One region of the Metabacillus hrfriensis genome, then DNA from elsewhere that is predicted to be linked to it. Evidence: riboswitches for the same ligand, from Rfam matches in the RefSeq annotation. Region 1 holds a riboswitch; the other holds the start of a gene.
What was found. A riboswitch is a leader RNA that binds a small molecule or an ion and turns the genes downstream of it on or off. The one in region 1 is predicted to bind cyclic di-AMP.
Positions count from the first base shown of each region.

Region 2: it holds a riboswitch for cyclic di-AMP, as region 1 does, so the genes downstream of both, QLQ22_RS21955 (dicarboxylate/amino acid:cation symporter) here and QLQ22_RS06625 (APC family permease) in region 1, are expected to answer to the same signal.

Region 1 is NZ_CP126116.1:1,329,829-1,339,796, reverse strand. It holds gene QLQ22_RS06625 (APC family permease) at 1-1,723, opposite strand, end outside; cyclic di-AMP (ydaO/yuaA leader) riboswitch at 1,871-2,016, opposite strand; gene QLQ22_RS06620 (bacitracin ABC transporter ATP-binding protein) at 2,184-2,318, shown strand; gene QLQ22_RS06615 (glycosyltransferase) at 2,381-3,028, shown strand; gene QLQ22_RS06610 (acyl-CoA thioesterase) at 3,249-3,761, opposite strand; gene QLQ22_RS06600 (SurA N-terminal domain-containing protein) at 4,247-5,014, shown strand; gene QLQ22_RS06595 (ABC transporter permease subunit) at 5,148-5,975, opposite strand; gene QLQ22_RS06590 (ABC transporter ATP-binding protein) at 5,968-6,867, opposite strand; gene QLQ22_RS06585 (CPBP family intramembrane glutamic endopeptidase) at 6,887-7,678, opposite strand; gene QLQ22_RS06580 (helix-turn-helix domain-containing protein) at 7,700-8,242, opposite strand; gene QLQ22_RS06575 (MDR family MFS transporter) at 8,540-9,766, opposite strand; gene QLQ22_RS06570 (alpha/beta hydrolase) at 9,928-9,968, shown strand, end outside.
Region 2 is NZ_CP126116.1:4,406,142-4,416,109, reverse strand. It holds gene QLQ22_RS21965 (M3 family oligoendopeptidase) at 1-598, shown strand, start outside; gene QLQ22_RS21960 (alpha/beta hydrolase) at 691-1,425, opposite strand; cyclic di-AMP (ydaO/yuaA leader) riboswitch at 1,544-1,686, shown strand; gene QLQ22_RS21955 (dicarboxylate/amino acid:cation symporter) at 1,843-3,090, shown strand; partial or broken gene QLQ22_RS25205 (cation transporter) at 3,158-3,229, shown strand; cyclic di-AMP (ydaO/yuaA leader) riboswitch at 3,572-3,716, shown strand; gene QLQ22_RS21950 (potassium channel family protein) at 3,816-4,472, shown strand; gene QLQ22_RS21945 (TrkH family potassium uptake protein) at 4,500-5,807, shown strand; gene QLQ22_RS21940 (ZIP family metal transporter) at 5,841-6,566, opposite strand; partial or broken gene QLQ22_RS21935 (acyl-CoA dehydrogenase family protein) at 6,744-8,345, shown strand; gene QLQ22_RS21930 (ABC transporter substrate-binding protein) at 8,429-9,430, opposite strand; gene QLQ22_RS21925 (FecCD family ABC transporter permease) at 9,673-9,968, shown strand, end outside.

The sequences.
Region 1 (9,968 bases):
AGCTTTTTTTTGGAATAAATTGCGGGATTAAAACCGTAACCCTATAGTTGGATTCACTTGCTTTTTTCTCTACTGTATCAATGAATTTAGTCAACGGCTGAATGATGCTTCGATAATAAGACTGCAGAGTTACAAGCCGAATATCCGGCTGCCACTTGTTCCATTTATCTTCAAATATTTTTTCATCGACTCGTTCAAATGAAACGTAAACCGCAATGATTTGATCTGCGGATAATGATTTTGCATAGTTCAAAGAATTTTCTACTACGTGAGTCATTCCGGCTACCGGCACGATAATGACATTCCCTTCAATCGGCTTGATCGGCTCGCATGTTGTGAGTCTCAGCTGATCTCCAACGGCCACATAGTGCTTCTTAATTTGATGAAATCCTAAAACGATAAGAGGCAAAAAGATCAGCACCGCCCAAACCTGCGAGAACTTTGTTATGAAGAACATCATCATGACAAGAAAGCTGATAAGTGCTCCAGTTAAATTTATCGCAAGTTTAACCGCCCAGCCTTTAGGCTTCTCACGCAGCCACTTCACGAGCATCCCTGTCTGGGATAAGGTAAATGGAATAAACACGCCTACTGCATAAAGGGGGATGAGCTGTTCTGTCTGCCCTTTAAAAATAATAATTAGTAAAATGGACGTGACTCCAAGAGTGATGATCCCATTTGAATACCCTAATCGGTCGCCTCTCATCGTAAACATTCTTGCAATGTATTTATCTTTTGCAAGGTTGAATGCAAGCAATGGAAAAGCAGAGTATCCAGTGTTGGCAGCGAGAACAAGAATCATAGCTGTCGTTCCCTGGATAAAATAATACATAAAGTTTCTTCCAAACGTTTCAGCTGCAATTTGGGAAACAACGGTTTCTTCGTGTTTTGGAGCTATCCCGAAGTAATAGGCTAAAAATACGATTCCTGAAAATAAAATGGCAAGCAATAACCCCATTGCCATCAGCGTTCTGACTGCGTTTCTAGGACCAGGTTCCTTAAAATTCGGTATCGCATTTGAGATTGCTTCGACCCCAGTTAAGGCAGAACTTCCTGAAGCAAAGGCTCTCAGCAGCAAAAATAAACTAATGCCTGCAACAGGAGTCCCTATCGGTGCATGCAAATCAGATGAAACATCCCCGGTTATGATTTTATATATCCCTACCCCTATTAAAATAAAAAGGGCCAATACAAACAAATAGACTGGATAGGCTAAAATCGAAGCCGATTCGGTGATTCCTCTGAGATTTAGTATGGTGATAAAAACAACCAGCAAACAAGCAATGATGACATTATGATCATGTAAGCCTGGAAATGCAGAAGTAATCGCATCTGTTCCTGCTGAGACACTTACAGCTACTGTCAATATGTAATCGACTAAGAGTGAACCTCCTGCAACTAAACCTGCATTTTCTCCAAGGTTTTCTTTTGAAACGACATATGCTCCTCCTCCATGTGGATAAGCATAGATAATTTGACGGTAGGATAAGATCAGAGCCGTTAATAAAAATAGTACCCCTACTGCAATTGGCATGGAGTACCAAAATGCAACAGCACTTATTGTTACTAAGACAAGCAGGATCTGCTCTGGCCCGTACGCTACAGAAGATAAGGCATCTGAAGACAGAATAGCCAGTGCTTTCTTTTTATTTAATTTTTGCTCTCCTAATTCTGTAGATTTTAAGGGAGCCCCAATGATTATTCTTTTAAGCATAGATAACATTTCTGCACCACCATTTTTTCGCCCTTTGACCTTTTTCTTGAAGGTATCATTTAAGAAAGTAAATATTTAATTAGCGAATCAATCATAATTGTCCGCAAGTCATTACGAACAGCATAATGGACATTAGGATCCCAGTCTCACCGCTACACATCCTCTCTTTTAACGCTTACGGGGTTAGCTGACGGATTCGGGACAAAAGAGTATCCCTACCTATATGAATAGGATTCACCCCTTTGCGAAAATTATCACAATATCGGGTTCCCCGCTCCTTATGGATTAAGCGAATAATAAATATGAAACTGTTGGTTATCATACTCCTATCCTTAAGAGTTGTAAATAAAAATAATTCATATCCTTTGACTTTTTTAATCCAATAAGCTACCGGTCAATAAAAGGAGGAAATGTATGATGTTGTGCCATTGCGCTAACACTATTTTTATTCAAGCATAGGAGGATTTTAATGATTAAAGAAAACATACCGATAATATCTGATGAATTTTTAGATGAAGTGACAAAAGAGATCAATAAGGTATACGGTTTTGAAAATAATCCAATAGAAAAAGCAGATCGGGAGTTTCATGCGGAAGAAGAATGAAACTTAGGATTACATGCAAATTATTGATGTCACGCACTACTTTTATAAAGGAGATTTTCCAATTGAAAAAACACTTAATAACTGCTGGAATGCTGATTATGTCCTTAGTCTTCGTCATGTCGCCGATAAAAACTGATGCAAAAGACATGACACAGGCACGCGAAGAATGCATCACAAAAGAAACGCTTGCTTTAAAAGAAAGCATGAGGAGGCTCTGGACTGATCATGCGGTTTGGACAAAAAGCTATGTGGTCAGTTCCCTTAACGATCTTGAGAATCAAAAAGAGCTGCTTGCAAGGCTCTTAAAAAATCAGGATGACATTGGCAATGCCATTAAGCCTTATTACGGGGAAGAAGCAGGAAACAAGCTTGCTGAGCTCTTAAGAGAACACATTCTGATTGCAGGAAAATTGACTGCAGCTGCAAAAAGCGGCAATCAATCTGACTTTAAGAAATTTAATACTGAATGGCATAAGAATGCAGATGACATGGCCAAGTTCTTGAGCAGCGCAAATCCGAACTGGTCTGAAAAAGAACTGAAGGAAGCATTATATATTCATCTTCAATTTATTTCTGAAGATCTGTCTGCCCGACTTAAAAAGGATTGGAATGCGAGTATTGAAGCATTTGATAAAGGGCTGGATCATTTGATGATGCTGTCCGATGTTCTTTCGGCAGGAATTATGAAGCAGTTTCCAGAAAAATTCTAGCTTATCTATTGAATATAAGTTTACTTCAAGATTTGTTTGTGTTGCTTCGTATGAAAATCGCAATTTCATTAGTCTTAAATAAAGGGAAGATCCCCAAAGGATCTTCCCTCTTTTTTATTATTGATTTTATTGCGGCTTTTTTCAGGGTGGAGGCGATTTTCTTCCCTAATACACTGCTTTGGTGTACTTTTATCAAGGCGAGCGCGGTATGTATGGCCAATTAATATTGCTTAATTTTCTCCGAGAATGTAATGCTCGCTTTTCTTCTTGCTTTCCTGATTAACGAGCGCTCCTCACCTGAATCAAATAAATATTTTTCCTCTTCTGTTTCAGGATAAACTCCCGGAACGGCTTTTGGCTTACCATGTTCATTCAATGAAACAAATGTGATAAAGCTTGTCGCTGCTACTCTGGATTCACCGCTTATTAAATCTTCTGCCGTTACTTTTACGAATACCTCCATTGATGATCTTCCCGTGAAAGTGACGAAAGACTCAAGATGCACCGCATCAGTCGGTCGAATCGGATGCAGAAAATCCACCGAATCCATGGATGCTGTGACACATTCTGACCGGCAATGTTTCGCAGCTGAAATTGAGGCTACAACATCTATTGAAGCCATTAATTTCCCGCCGAACAAGGTTTGATGATTATTCGTATCAGGCGGCAGTACACGGTTTGTTTGAAAAACTCTTGATTCTGAACACGGTTTGCTGTTAGGTATCTGTGTCATAGTAATCTCCTTTTTAATTGCATTTTTTTAGAATTTTGCTGAATTTCTTTCTCAAAGTATGGACTTCTTCTAAGCTTCGTATGCTGTTCATAAGTATATCCAAGCATGATTAAAGGCCCCTCACTAAAAGCAAAAGCCCCTAAAGCAATTCCAAAGGGCCTGCGGTTTTCCATATACTCTGCAGGTAGGACAATTGAGGTTGTCCAGGCTATGCTTTAATTCTAGAATTAAAACATTCCAGCTCCATGGAAGGTCCCCTAGTCCCTAGCATCAGGATTTATTTTCCTGCCTTTTACTCAGATGCCCATATTCTAACATATTTTCCTAATGCCCTTTGCTGATATTAAACGTTTCAATCCTGTTACAATTCTTCAGATCGGCTCGATAAGGTTTCTTTTTCACAGGATTTCCTTTATAATGCGCACTAGATGATTTTTTTTCAAAAGAAAAAATTATACTTCTAGCTTGAAGGAAGGAGATCGATTATGAAAAAAGTAATGTTATCATTAATAACCGGTCTAATGGCCGTTGTTTTAGCAGCATGCGGAGGCAATGAAGAAAGCAAAGAAGCAAAAAATGATGATAAAGCAAAAACAGCCGAAACCGATCAGCAGAAGGATCAGCAAAAACAAATGGAAGAAATGCAAAAGAAATTAGAAGCGCAGCAAGTGGATGAAAAGAAAACTGTTGCTCTTGTGAATGACGAAAAAATCCTTGGCAGCGATTATAACAGCGTCCTGCAGTCGACTCAGGGCCAAATGCAGCAAATGGGACAAGACCCTACTTCTAAAGAAGCTGCAGAGCAAGTGAAAAAACAAACACTTGACAGCTTAGTCGGACAAACCCTGCTGCTTCAAGAGGCAAACAAAAAAGGCTATAAAGCATCTGATGAAGACGTTAAAAAACAGCTTGACGAAACGAAAAAACAGTTTAAAACCGAAAAAGAATTCGAAGCAGCTCTTAAGAAATCAGGCATGGACATGAAAACACTTGAAGCTCAAATTGCAGATGATATTAAATTCAGACAGTATGTTGAAAAAGAAGTGCCTGCAGGTGAAATCTCAGCTGAAGAAATTCAAAAAACATATGACCAATACGCTGAGCAAGGAAAAAGCAGCGGACAGGAAGTTCCAAAACTAGAAGAAGTAAAACCTCAGATTGAACAATCTCTTCAGCAGCAAAAACAGCAGGAACAGCTTGCTCAAAAAGTGGAAGAATTGAAGAAAAACGCGAAGATTGATCTTAAGATTTAACAGCTAAAAAACCCCCTGTGCCAGAAGGCAAGGGGGTTTTTTAGCTCTGTCAGTGCAAATCAGGTTTTTAGTGTAAATCAAGGATTTATCCGTATTAAGCAAACCTGATTTTATCGCCTGAATTTGAGTTCCCTCAATGAATCTGCTTTTCAAATATCACATACCGATCATTATACTTCGTGATTCTCTCCAGCAAAACGGCATTCACGATCAGAATCACAAGTGAGATCAGCAGTGTAATTTGTGCCCCCACAAAAAATAAACCGCTTGACTGACCAGCCATCATTCCAACAGCAGGCAGGATAATCAAGCCTCCAATGTTCTGCGCTTCCTGATATGTTTTGACACGCGAGGAGATAAAGACGTTAAGCAAGACCGTCATAAGAGACACCATTGGTGAGAGACAAAAGATCAGAGCGAGCCAATTGGCAGATGGAAAGATCATTTCTCCAAACAGCTGAAAACCCAGAATATTAATAATCAATCCGCTCACTAAAAAGCTTAAAAAGGAGACGAGAAGAGACGGAATAAAAGATCCAAGAATTTTGCTCACAAAGAGAGTTTTAATCGGCACAGGAGAAAAAAGCAGACTCTCAAGTGTACGCCGCTCCTTTTCCCCTGCAAAGCTGTTGGCGGCCACCACACTTGCCGTGATTATCGGCACCAGCAAAAACAAGGACGGAAGCATGTAGTTAATAAACAAATAAACAAATTGCTGTTCGGCTGTTTCAAGCACGAGATTCTCCTGTTTTAAATGAGTCAGGAAACTGCTGATCAGCTTCTGTGCATCATTTCCCGCCATCTCTTCGATATCAAAAATAAGAGCACTTCCAAGGAGAGCTGCAGGTATGATTGCTGAAAAAATAACCGGAATAATAATCAGCGTAGCAAACAAATTTTTGCTGCGAAAAATATCCCTTAAATCTTTTTTGATAATCGCCTTCATCATTGCGCTATTCATTGTGCATCTCCCTTACTTTAAAATAAATAGATTCAAGATCATTATTTAAAATTTCTGCGGAATAGACATGATGATTTTCTAAAATCCCCCTCAGTAAAAAAGGGATATCAATTTTTGCAGGCAGTGTGAAGATGACTTCGCCTTCTGCTCGCTGTTCACAACGAAACTCCAAGTATTCTTTTCTATGAAGCTTCATATCTGTGTTTACTTTTACCTTGATTTCTTTTAAATACTTTTTCTCAAGTTCAGCCATTGTGCCTTGCTCAACAATGGTTTGATGCTCAAGAAACGCGAAGGAATCGCAAACAGCTTCCAGCTGATGCAGTACATGAGAACAGATAATCATAGTTGTGCCGGTTTCTTCGTTGTATTTTTTCAAATATGCGAGGACCATTTTGATGCCGTCCGGATCGAGGCCATTTGTCGGTTCATCCAGAAACAGCAATTTGGGACTGTGTAATAGCGCTTTTCCGAGCGCAAGTCTTTTTTTCATGCCTGTACTGTATGTTCCTGCAGGTTTATCTTTATGCTCAGCTAGATCAAACAGCTCAAGCAATTGAATGATTCTGGATTTATCCTTGACTCCATATAAATCTGCAAAAAAAGCTAAGTTTTCTTCACCGCTTAATTGATGATACAAACCTGCACCTTCTGTAACAATGCCTGAAATCTTTCTGATCTCATCGCCATGTGTTACAGGATCATGATTCAAGATCGAAATCGTCCCGCTGTCAGCTTTAATGACGCCGTTTAGTATTCGGATAAATGTTGTTTTCCCGGCTCCGTTTGGTCCAAGGAGTCCTACAATCTTTCCCTGTTCTGCTTTAAAATTGACGTTCTTCAGCACAGTCTGACTTCCAAACGTTTTTGTAACACCTGCGACTTCAATCATCTGTATTCAAGCTCCCTTTTTAATAGAATAATGGAATAAACAGCAGCTGCATCGAGATATGAGCAAACATGTGCGAGACGATTGCATACTCAAACCCTTTTTTCCAATAGAGGTAACCAAAAAACAAACCTCCGATACCATTCAGCAGGAAGCAGCGGAAAAGAATCATACCAGTCAAATCACCAAATACCATTGAAGTGAACGGTAAATGACCGGCAGCAAATACTAGTGAAGCAATGATGATGGCAGCCCAGATATAAAATTTAAGCAGCTGCTGCCTCTTTCTTCCAGCCGTTTTTTGAAAAATCCATGCCAGCAAACTCACTAAAAACAGCCGCATCAGGGTTTCCTCAAACACTCCGCCTGCCAGAACACCCGCGAATAATCCGAGCCAAGAGAATTCAGGCGTGCTCTCCCCTATCTGCTGAATCTGATACTGAAAATAAAAGCGGTCTGAGCCGACAATCATGAATCCCGTCACAGTTCCAAGAACAATGGAAAGCAACAGAGATGAACGGTTGAATAGCCTCTTTTTTCCTTTTTCAAAGAGAGATTGCAGGATGTCAAAAGAAAAACCAGTATTTCGTGCCAGTTTAAAACCAAGAAAAGCAAGGATGAAACTCATGATAAATAATTGAACAGATGATACTAGAGATAAAACAACCAAGGAGGCACCGCCGGTCATTTCCTCAAATTCATTTGCAGACATCGCTGATTTTAATAACTCCATTTGATATGGCAGCAAAAGAAAGCCAGATGCAAAACAGATCCCTGAAATCAACAAAGCCAGTTTCAAATCCATTCTCTTCATTAGCCTCTCCCTCTTCAGCTTTTACGTTTTTTTACTTTTGCCTTCAGGTATGACAATCGTTGCAATGTTTCTTCCTGTACGTTCGGGCGAAGGTTCATTAAGCATGGCCTTTTGCAGCAGTTCACCCATCCCCTTTAACAGTTCCATAAATTCGGAATCTGATAAATGGATATTTGCTACAGTGTAACTTACTCCATCTTTCATCAAATCTGCTTCTCCCTGCTGTAAATAATTCTCATACATGCCCATCAGCTGAGTGGTAAAATTCATGAATAATTCTAAATGCTCTTCACTTGATAAGGATAAAAAGTCTTCTTGCGACTGAACGGATGGCTGATTTAGCATATAAACTTTTTCAACCGTTCCTCTTATTTGATTTTCTTTTACAACTTGAATGATTTTGGCTTCAAGAAGTTTATTAAGATGTCTGTACAGTGTCGCCTGAGGAACATCTTTCGCCCGCTCCCCCAATTGGCTGACTGTCATTTCTTTGCCGTTCAGCAGAGATTGAATAATTTTCATTCTCACAGGATGCAGGATCAGGTTCATCTTTGATTTATTCATGTCTCTATCCTCCAGTGTATTCATTGTTATCAATATTAATAATGATAACATTTTATAAAAAAACTACCTTTATCACTTTTGATAATAATACATTATTTGATAATAATCCAATATTTTTTCCGAATTTTCTCTCTTAACCATTTTATAGAACCTTTATATAAGCATAAGGTTATGATGACTGCCCGTTCTGCTTTTATTGGTAACGTATGTAAATAAAAGAGAATCATGAAACAAGGCGAAGGATAACTGAAATCTTTTAAAAAGAAGGAAGCGCACGATGTACGCATCCCTCCTTCTTTACACATGAACATGTTGTTTAATAATTGTTGCCTTTTTTTCCATTTCTTTTTTCACAAGCAGCAGAACTGGCAGACCGCTTAATGTGATAATCATCAGACAGCCGAATAAAATGGCAGGATCGCTGACACCGTAAGAATCGAGAAGCAGTCCGCCGATCCAAGGACCGAGAACGTTCCCGAGCTGAGTAAATCCCATAGCGCCAAAATAAGTACCCTTCATATCGGGATTGGAAATTTCATCAATCAGGACATCCATCATCGCGAAGAGCAGGACCTCTCCAACCGTAAAGAAAATGACAACCAGGCCGATCATCCAAATGCTTTTTGCAAAAGCAAAGCTGAAAAGGCTTAAACCGACAAATAAATTCCCAAGCATAATTGATCTGATCGGAGAATAGTTCCTCGCTATTCTGACTACCGGATACTGAATGATCAAAACCACGACAGCATTCAGGGACAGCAGAATGGAAAACGTTCTGGCCCCGTCCTTAATCTCAGGAGACATGGCAAAGTATTGGGGCAATGTAGAAGTAAGCTGTGAAAATCCTGTAATGCATAAAATAATGCCTACTAAAGTTAAAAGAAGCAGTTTATCTTTTCTCGTTACATGAAATGCCTCCCTAAATGAAATGCGGGTAGTTTCGTTTGCTTCACTTGCAAGTTCCGTTTTCATAAATGTGAGCAGCAGTGAGATGCCGTAAAGGGTATAAATCGCGGCTGCAATATAAAAGGGAAAGGTCGTTTTTGCTGATCCCAAAAAGATGCCTAATATCGGTCCGAATACAACCCCGACATTGATGGCAGCATATCTCAAATTAAAAATCAGCAGCTTATTTTTCTGATCTGTAATATCCGATAACAGCGCTCTCGTGGTTGGTTCAAATACCGATCTGCAAACCCCGTTCAGAGCATTCATAATAAAAAATGAAAGCACACTGTCTGCCACTCCAAAACCAATAAAAACAAGTATCCATAGAAAGATGGATGTCAGCAGCACTTTTTTCCTTCCAAGTTTGTCAGACAAATAACCTCCATAAAAGCTTGATAAAATGCCGGCAAGTGAGCTGACGGCAATAATCGTTCCTGTCATGGACGCAGAGACGCCTTTTACTTGAGTTAAATAGATGGCCAGAAATGGTATGCTCATAGATGTTGCCATTCTGCCGAAAATCGTGCCGATTAAGATGTTCCACCCAAGCGGATGAATCTGTTTAAGCTGTTTCATGAATGTACCTCCACCTTGTGATAAAAGCTAGTTTACCACAATTTCTCATTTTCCGAATCCTAAAATGGAAGGATGAATCTCAACCTTTAGTAGGAGTTTGCAAGTCTAATAGCGAATGGTAAATCGTTGAGATTTTTAAATAATTGGCAGGAGGTTTTTTTATGTCAGAAAGATATCCGGTATTAAAAGGAGCAGAACCATT
Region 2 (9,968 bases), 2.0 Mb from region 1:
GGCGGGAGTGCATCCGCTTAACCGCAATTATGCGATGAATGTAGCTGAAACAGCATCAACATTTGCTGAAATGATTGTTGCAGATGCCTCAGTTAAAAAAGCAAAATCTGATGACGAGCGTTTGGCACTATTAGAAGATAAAGTGCAAAGAAGTGTTGCACTGCTCATGAATATTCACGGCCGCTTCCTATTTGAAACTTCTTTTTATGAGGAACGCAAAAAAGGAATCGTCAGTACGGAAAGAATAAATCAATTAATGGAAGCTGCACAAAAAGAAGCTTATTGTGATGCTTTGGGAGAGTACCATCCTCATTTCTGGGCATCAAAACTGCATTTCTATATTACCGGTGTGCCGTTCTATAATTTCCCATATACGTTTGGCTATTTGTTCTCACTTGGCATATATGCGAAAGCTTTGGAAGAGGGAACTGCGTTTGAAGAGAAATACATTGCTCTTTTAAAAGATACAGGATCCATGCAGGTAGAAGATTTGGCTATGAAACACTTAGGAGTAGACTTAACAAAAGAGGATTTCTGGCAAAAAGCTGTTCAGCTGACTGTGCAAGATGTAGAAGAGTTTTTGGAAGCGACAAAATAAATAAACCGGAAACAGGCATGGTTCTGCTGCCTGTTTCCGTTTTTTTTATGGCTTGTAAATGTAGAAAAAAACGAGAAAATCTCCCTTGCCTTTTACTCAATCCGCTCGATCCAGCTGTTTATTTCTCGAATGACCTGATCTTGTTGAACAAAGACATTGATCTGGGCTTTGTTATCTCCTTTTTGTTCTCCGTAAATGCCAAACTGTGCATGATTGCCGCCGTTAATTTTGTAATAAAAGGTATTGTCAGACAATAGGTGTTTCGTTTCTTTTATTTCATCCAGGGTTGTTAATCCGTCATGTTCTGCATAGATGGTCAGAATCGGAAAATGTGTGTTTGAAAAATCACTGGAATCTGCCGGATAAGCAGCAAGCAGGAAAAGCCCTTTTATATTTTCCTGATGTTCAAACGCGTAAATAGAAGCAGCCGAACCTCCGAGAGAGTGTCCTCCAATGTACCAATTTTCAATCTCGTCTCTATCATTTATAATTTTATCTGCTTTGCTGATGCCTGCAATAGCAAGGTTAAAGGGCATTTTAGGAATTAAGACAGTGAACCCTTTTTGAGTTAACTGCTCTGCAAGATAGGCATATGCTCTCGGATCAACTTTTGCTCCAGGATATAGAATGATGCCATTATTCGTTTTTTGGTTTTCAGGCTGAAACAGCAAATACCCATTTTTATCATTTTGATCCAGTAAATTAGTAGTGTAAAACAGTTCTTCAGCCGGTTTATAGGTGATTTGGGACCAGATATAAAATCCTGCAAAAGAGAGAATCATTCCCCCTGATGCAATCAGAAAAAAATTTTTTATCCACTTTTTCATGGTTAAAACTCCTTAAAGTAAGAACGTTTTTTGCTAAATTTTATGTTCAAATCCAATTAAAGGCAAATTTTTATATTTGCAAAAATTAAATCTTGTATTTAGAATAGTAGTATAACTTAATAAATATACGCTTAATCCTAAAATGGGAACGGGGGAACCAAACTGTGCAGTTGCACTGGGGTGAATCCTTTATGGTCAAAAGGTAGGACACTCTTCGTCCGAATCCGACAGCTAACCTCGTATGCGGTGGAGAGACTCATCTGTGGAAATGTTATAATTATTCAAATTGACGAATAAAACCGCGAGAATTCTCTCGCGGTTTTTTGTATTTTTTAAAAAAACTCCCACATATATGTTTCTCTTTCTCTATTTATTGGGAATTAAACACTATCTATTACTTTTTTACGGAGGTTTTATATGAAACTAGCAACGAAAATCATCATTGGTCTTATTCTGGGGGCAATTGTCGGCCTCATTCTTAATATCACGGCTCCGGATTTATTTAAACAGTTAGACACGTTCCTATTTACCCCGCTTGGAAAAATCTTTTTAAACTTAATCAATATGCTCGTCGTACCAATAGTCTTCTTTTCTATTACTCTGGGAGTTGCTGGGTTAGGAGATCCAAAGAAATTAGGAAGAATAGGTGTTAAAACGGTCACCTACTTTTTAGTAACAACAGCAGTAGCCATTGTTATAGGCTTAATCCTTGCACTGACCATTCAGCCCGGCAATGTAGGTGAATTCGATACAAAGTCCGCTGAATATAAAGCTGAAGAAGCTCCATCTGTTGCAGAAACATTCTTAAATATGATTCCGACGAATCCTGTTAAAGCATTTGCCGATGGTAATATGCTGCAAATTATTATTTTCTCAATTTTTGTTGGCCTTGGCATCACGTTTCTTGGAAAGAAAGCAAATACATTATTTAAGGTAGTTGAGCAAGGCAATGATTTAATGATGTATTTAGTAAATCTAGTGATGAAATTCGCTCCATACGGTACTTTCGGTCTTATTGCTACTGCTGTAGGCAGTCAAGGTTTAGACGCCCTTAAAGCAATGGGACTCTACATGGGAGTTGTAATGCTTGCACTTGTGATTCATGCTATTGTCACCTATGGTTCATCCATTCTTTTTCTGGCAAAGCAAAGCCCGATCTGGTTCTTTAAAAATTTCGCTCCTGCCATGGCAGTAGCTTTCAGTACATCAAGCAGTAATGCGACACTTCCTGTATCTATGGAAACAGCGCAAAAGCGTCTGAAGGTTCCAGAGCCGATCTCAAGTTTCGTTCAGCCGCTCGGCGCAACCATTAATATGGATGGAACGGCCATTATGCAGGGTGTAGCAACAATCTTTATCGCTCAAGTCTACAATATTGATCTTTCTTTCACTCAGTTGCTGACAGTAGTACTTACAGCTGTTCTCGCTTCAATTGGAACAGCCGGTGTACCAGGAGTTGGACTTATCATGCTTGCGATGGTCTTAAACTCTGTAGGCCTTCCCGTAGCAGGCATCGCCTTGATCATCGGTATAGACCGTCTGCTGGATATGGCTCGTACAGCAGTTAATATTACAGGAGATGCGGCATGTGCAGTGATTGTAGCAGAAACAGAAAAGAAACATGGAGACTTTAAATTTCCTGAAATGGAAGAAAAATTGTCATAATGAGAAAGACGGCCTAAAGTGGCCGTCTTTTTTATTAAAGACAATAAGCCCTTGCAGAAGCTGATATGGAGCGGCAACGGCATTCAGTTCGGTTTCCGTTGTTTTGAACACGCTGAGACTGCAAAGAGCCAAACTGTAAACTTCCGGCACAAAGTCCATGTGGGCTTGGTGTTTTTAACTTGCTCATGTGTGATCTGGAAAGATACTGATAGAAATCCGGTTTATGCAGATAAAACTGCAATTTACACTGATAGAACATCAATTTAAATGAATAACGCTTCAATATATGCTGTTAAACCACAACTTCTTCGCATCATATCAGTCTTTCAAAGAATTTAAAATAAACAGATATGCTGAGTAAATAAGACTTGAGAGCGCTTAAACGGTTATATTTGCTCAATTTTAACTAATTTCTGCAATAATTGGCTCTTTACTGTCCAATTCAACAGGAGTAAGATACTTTCATAAATACATTTCAGATATTCTTAATTCGCTTAATCCATTACGGAGCGGGGGACCCAATTTTGCTGGCATCTTTTGCAGCTTGGGGTGAATCCTTTACTGGTAGGGCTACTCTCATTGCCCGAACCCGACAGCTAACTTCGCAAGCGTTCTTGAGAGAGGATAATGAAACTAATGTGATCTTAAAAAATCAGACACAGCGGTTCATGGGACCTCTGTGTCTTTTTGTGTGCAAAAATTAGTATTGAAAGAAGGAAATCCTGTTGAAAAAGCAATTTGCTGTATTTGGACTTGGCCGTTTTGGAGGAAGTCTTGTAAAGGAATTTCATGAGTTGGGGATGGAAGTTTTAGCGGTCGATAAAGATGATGAAAAGGTTCAATATTATTCTCAATATGCGACACTTGCTGTGCAGGCAAATGCAATTGATGAGGCGACACTGAAGCAGCTTGGCGTGCGTAACGTAGATCATGCCTTTGTGTCGTTTGGAGATGATATTGAAGCAAGCATCTTGACATCACTTCTGCTAAAAGAAATGGAGATTCCGCAAGTATGGGCAAAAGCTCAAAATGACTATCATCAGAAGGTTTTAGACAAAATAGGTGTAAACAAAGTCATTCATCCTGAACGTGACATGGCAAAGCGGATTGCCCATCATATTATTTCAGAAAAAATGATTGATTATATTGAGCTTTCAAAGGAATACAGCATGGTAGAGCTGATTGCTTCAGCAAAAATTCACCGTAAAACATTAATTGATTTAGATATTAGGGCAAGATATGGATGTAATATTGTCGGGATTCAGCGGGATGAAGAGATGATTGTTTCGCCTCCTGCCGAAGAATCCATCAAATCAGGTGATATTCTGCTTGTGATTGGACGGAATAAGGACATCAGCCGTTTCGAGGAGGAGGGCATATAGGTGATAAGCTCAAATAAACTGCAAAAAATGATTCGGTTTAATCCATCACAGCTATTGGTTACTATTTTCGCAGTTGGAATTGCAGGAGGATCTGCCTTATTGATGCTGCCTGTTTCAACTCATGAACCGATTAGATGGATTGATGCGTTATTTATTGCTACATCCGCGATGACTGTAACAGGACTTGCACCTGTGGACCCCGGATCAACCTTTACTTATACCGGACAATTTATCATTGCTATGCTGATTCAGCTTGGCGGATTAGGGATCATGTCATTTGGGGTTCTGATTTATATCCTCTTAGGGAGGAAAATTGGCATTAAAGAAAGATTAGTGATGCAAACTGCGCTGAATCAAACCTCCATTGGCGGAGTTATAAATTTAGTAAAGTATTTGTTTTACTTTTCCCTTTCAATTGAATTCATTGCAATGATCTTTTTATCGTTTAGATGGATACCCGAGTATGGGTGGTCTAAAGGTCTTTTCTACAGTTTTTTTCACGCAATTTCTGCATTTAATAATGCGGGTTTCGCTCTTTGGCCGGATAATTTAATGAGGTATGTAGGAGATCCGCTTATAAACCTGGTGCTGTCATCTCTTTTTATAATAGGAGGTATAGGTTTTACAGTGCTTGTTGATGTATGGAGAAAGCGCAGCTTTAAAAAGTTTTCATTGCATACAAAGCTGATGCTTGTCGGTACACTTGTGATAAATGTAACAGCGATGTTTATTATTTTTGTTATTGAATATTCCAATCCTGCTACACTTGGAGACCTTTCTTCGGGAAGTAAGCTATTAGCTTCATATTTCCAGGCGGTAACGCCCAGAACCGCAGGTTTTAATACATTGGATATGGCAAGTCTGGAAGATACAACTCTTTTTCTAATGGTCATCCTTATGTTTATTGGAGCAGGGAGTGCATCAACTGGCGGTGGAATAAAGTTAACTACAGCCATCATCATTCTGCTGGCAACCATTACTTTTTTGCGGGGCAGAGAAGAAATAAGCATTGCGAAACGCTCAATTAACACTAGATATATAGTGAAAGCTCTTGCCATTACAGTGGCAAGTCTGCTATTTGTACTAGTGTCCGTGTTTATCTTAACCTTATCGGAAAATCTTACTTTTATGGAAATTTTATTTGAAGTTGTTTCTGCTTTTGGTACAGTAGGACTGTCAATGTCTGTTACTCCTAAATTATCAGATTTGGGAAAAGAAGTGATCATTTTTATTATGTTCTTAGGGAAAGTTGGGCCATTGACGCTCTTGTTCTCTATTGCTAAACCACAAAAACAAAAAATTAAATATCCTAACGAAGATATATTAACAGGATGAAAAAAAGGCTTCGCATCTGCGAAGCCTTTTTTATTATAGATTTGAGAGGATCAGCGAAGCAAGTACGCCTAAAGAAGCAATCAAACCTACAATCGGACCGCCTTCTTCGAATGCTTCCGGCATCATCGTCGAGGCCACCATTGCAATGATGCCGCCTGCTGCAAAGGCTCCAATAAATGCAATCACTGCAGTGTCGGCATTCTGCAGCAGCGAGAAGCCGAGAAATGAGCTGAGAGAAGAAAGAAGTAAAACGATCAGCCACATGAAAAGGATCTTTTTTTTGGAATAGCCATCTTTACGCAATCCGACAGAGCTTGAAAGACCCTCTGGAAAATTGCTGATAAAAACAGCTGTCACCATTAAGAAGCTGACTGTATTCTCCTGAAGCAGGCTGACGCCGATAATAACCGACTCAGGAATAGCATCAATAACAGTTCCGATAAAAATGGATACTCCTGAGTGATTATCCGGGTTTTGCTTTGAGCGTTTTCTGTCGCTTCCGCCCTTATTTGTAATCAGCAATTCACACACTGTAAATGTCAAAGATCCAAAAATGAATCCGCCCGATGCTGCCAGCAGTCCCCCGTCATCCACTGATTCCCTAAGCAGTTCAAAGGAAGCTGCCCCGATCAGGACACCTGTTCCAAACGACATAATAAAACCTAAAACCTTGCGCGGTATCTCCTTGTAGATGCCAAGCAAAGCACCTAATAAAATAGAGGAACCAGCAAAAGCTCCCCACATCGCAGCCTGCAGCATTCGACTGAGTCCCTCCTAACTTACTATCTACCGTTAGCTTACCAAATATCTAACAAAGAATGCAAAAAGCACATATCGAATAAAGGGAATATTCTGTAAAATAAGTTGTAAGCGATTTAATAAAGAGAGGTGCTGATTTAATTGGATGCTAATTTGCTGTTTAATCTGAAGAAATTTATGGATGCAGAACTTTATGAATATACCGTTCAGAGACTGTCAAAATTTCAAAAGCTTTGTTTTGAAGAAATTGATCAGCGTGCAGCGCATACGGATAGAGAGGGACAGCCAAAGCTTATCCGCTATGATAAATTTGGAAATGATGTCTCGGAAGTCTGGCTGAACGAGGGGTATAAAAAAACAATTCAAGACACCTATCAAACAGGGATTGTCGGCTATCTGCATAAAAACATTCCTGAATTGAACAGAAAGGCAGACTATCACTATTCATATGCTTAAGGATATCTTCTGTCTCAGGTTGAATCAGGGTTTTATTGTCCAGTCACCCTTACGATGGCAGCTGCCTATTTAATTGACGAATATGCAGATGAGGAATTGAAGGCGAAATATTTACCTCATGCCATCTCAACAGGTGATGTTGAGCTTTATGAAGGAGCTACTTTTTTAACGGAAAGACAGGGCGGATCAGATGTGGGTGCAAATGAAACTAAAGCCGTAAAAGCTGACATGGGGTATCATCTTTATGGTGAAAAATATTTTGCGAGCAATGCGGGTGCATGCAAAATAGCAGCAGTTCTTGCCAGGATGGAGGGAGCGCCTGCTGGAACAAAGGGATTGTCTCTTTTCTTAGTTCCCTGGAAAAAGGACGATGGAACTTCAAATCAAATTCATATCAGACGTCTCAAAGATAAATTGGGGGTAAGAGCAGTTCCATCGGCTGAGGTCGAATTAAATGGGGCGGAAGCATTCTTGATCGGTGATCCATCCAGAGGGTTTTACTACATGATGGAGGCACTTAATCTTTCGAGAATCTCGAATGCCATCACATCTGCCGGAATAATGAGAAGAGCTTATATTGAAGCAAAAGGCTATGCAGAGCAGCGGATAGCTTTTGGCAAAAAGCTGACGGAATCTTCGATGATTCAGGAAACGCTGTGTAAAATGGCTGTGCGGCAGGAAGTTCAGACCAGTGCATGCTTTGAACTAATTCAGCTTTTTGACAAGGTAATGAGAGAAAAGACTTCCACAGATGAAGAAAAAATGCTGACCCATCTTTTCATTGCGTTATTAAAAGCAAAGACGGCAGAAGAGGCAATTGCATTTTCGCATGAGGCAATCGAAATGCATGGCGGAAATGGATATATTGAAGATTTTGTAACGCCAAGACTGCTGCGGGATTCTCAAGTACTGACAGTATGGGAGGGTACGGCAAATATACTTGGTTTAGAAGTATTGCGTCTCATTAAAAAGCATGCTGTTCATCTTTTGTTTCTCTCATGGATTAGAAAGAATTCGGCCGGCAGCACAGCCATTCATAATGGGATAAGGGATCTTGAAGATCTGCTGGCTTTTCTGGAAAATCAGAAAGAAGCTGGATGGAAGTTTCATGCGAAAAAATTATCCGCTTTAATGTGCGATCTGCTGTTAAGCACCGTTGCGCTGAAAGATGCAAAATCAGGAGATCAGCGGAAACAGGCAATTGCAGATATATGGCTTGAAGACTGCTGGAACAAATCCTATAAGGATGAAAAAATGCTGGCCATAAAATATTATGATTTAATTGTTGAATCTAAGGGATCTGTTAAGAATGCATATATATAGAAGAAAACGAAAAAAGTCTTCCGGATGGAAGACTTTTTTCGTTTAAAAGGGTTAAGCATATATGAATTGGTTGGGAGACAAAATTATTTCTCGAGAACGATTTTCTCAAGTTCATCGAGCATTAAGTTAGCAGCTTTTACACCGCCTGCAGTGTTCCAAATCGCATCATCAACTTGGTAGGCTTTGCCAGCCTTTACTGCATCAAGGTTTTTCCAAAGCGGATCATTTGTAAATTCTTCTGCCTGTTTTTCAGCATCAGCTTTTGTTTCAGCAGGAGCATAAGTGAAGTAGAATAAATAATCTCCATCCATTTCAGGAATTAGTTCTTTTGTTACTTCGCGAACAAATAAATCATCCGGATTGTCTGAAAATAACTTTTCAAGGTTTGCTGGACGTGCGAATCCTAACTCTTCAAGAATGACACCAGAGAATGTATCTTTATAATAAATGCGTGTTGTTCCAGCCATGAAGCGAACGACTGAAATTTCCTGATCTAGTTTATCACCGGCTTTTGCTTTGATATCAGCAATGCGGGCATCATAGTCAGCAAGCACTTTTTTGCCTTCTTCTTCACGGTTTAATGCTTTAGCGTAGAAGCTGAAGTTTTCTTTCCAGTCGCCTCTAAGTGTTTCAGCATAAACAGTTGGAGCGATTTTGCTTAATTTTTCATATTGGTCTTCCTGACGCATTTTGTTTCCGATAATTAAATCAGGTTTTAATGCAGCGATTGCTTCTACATTAAGGGCACTTTCATCCCCAACAACTTCAACGTCTGTCATTTCATCTGAAATGTGATCATACCAAGGATCGCCTAACCAGGATTTAACAGCACCAACAGGTTTAACACCCATTGCAAGCAAAGCTTCTGTTCCTTCATTTGTCAAAATGACTACTTTTTCAGGTTTTTTAGGCACTTCAGTTGTTCCCATTGCATGTTCAACAGTATATGATTCGCTTTCTTTATCTTTGCTGCCAGTATCACCAGCTGTTTTATCTTTCTCGTTGTTTCCGCATGCTGCTAGAAGTACTGCTGATAAAACGATTGCAATAAGTGACAGCCATGCTTTTTGATATGTAGCTTGCATTTGTTGTTACCCCCATATTTTTGTTTGATAATGATTTTCATTTACAAGTTAAATATTAATTTTTTTACTATCAGTTGTCAATATTTAATTGAAAATGATTTTCATTTGCGGATAAAATATTAATTTTTCTGATTTTGATTGCCAATATTTAATTGAAAATGATTTTCAAATTCAATTGACTTTGTTACAATAGCTTTAGAAAAATATTAAGAAGTGATGGTTTCACATCAAGAGGTATAAATATGTTATTACAGACTAATTTAGTGAAAATAGCTGGACTTATCACTGGTTTTATTTTGCTTTTAGTGAGTATTTGTGCAAGTGTCGTGCTTGGCTATACACAAACCTCGTGGGAAACAGCCATTAATGCGCTTACAAATTTCGATGGTTCTAACGAACATTTAATTATTCAGACAGTAAGGCTTCCTAGAGCAGCAACAGCTGTTGTGGTTGGAGCAAGCCTTGCAGTTGCAGGGGCACTGATGCAGGCTCTTACTAAAAATCCGCTGGCATCTCCGGGCGTATTCGGGATTAATGC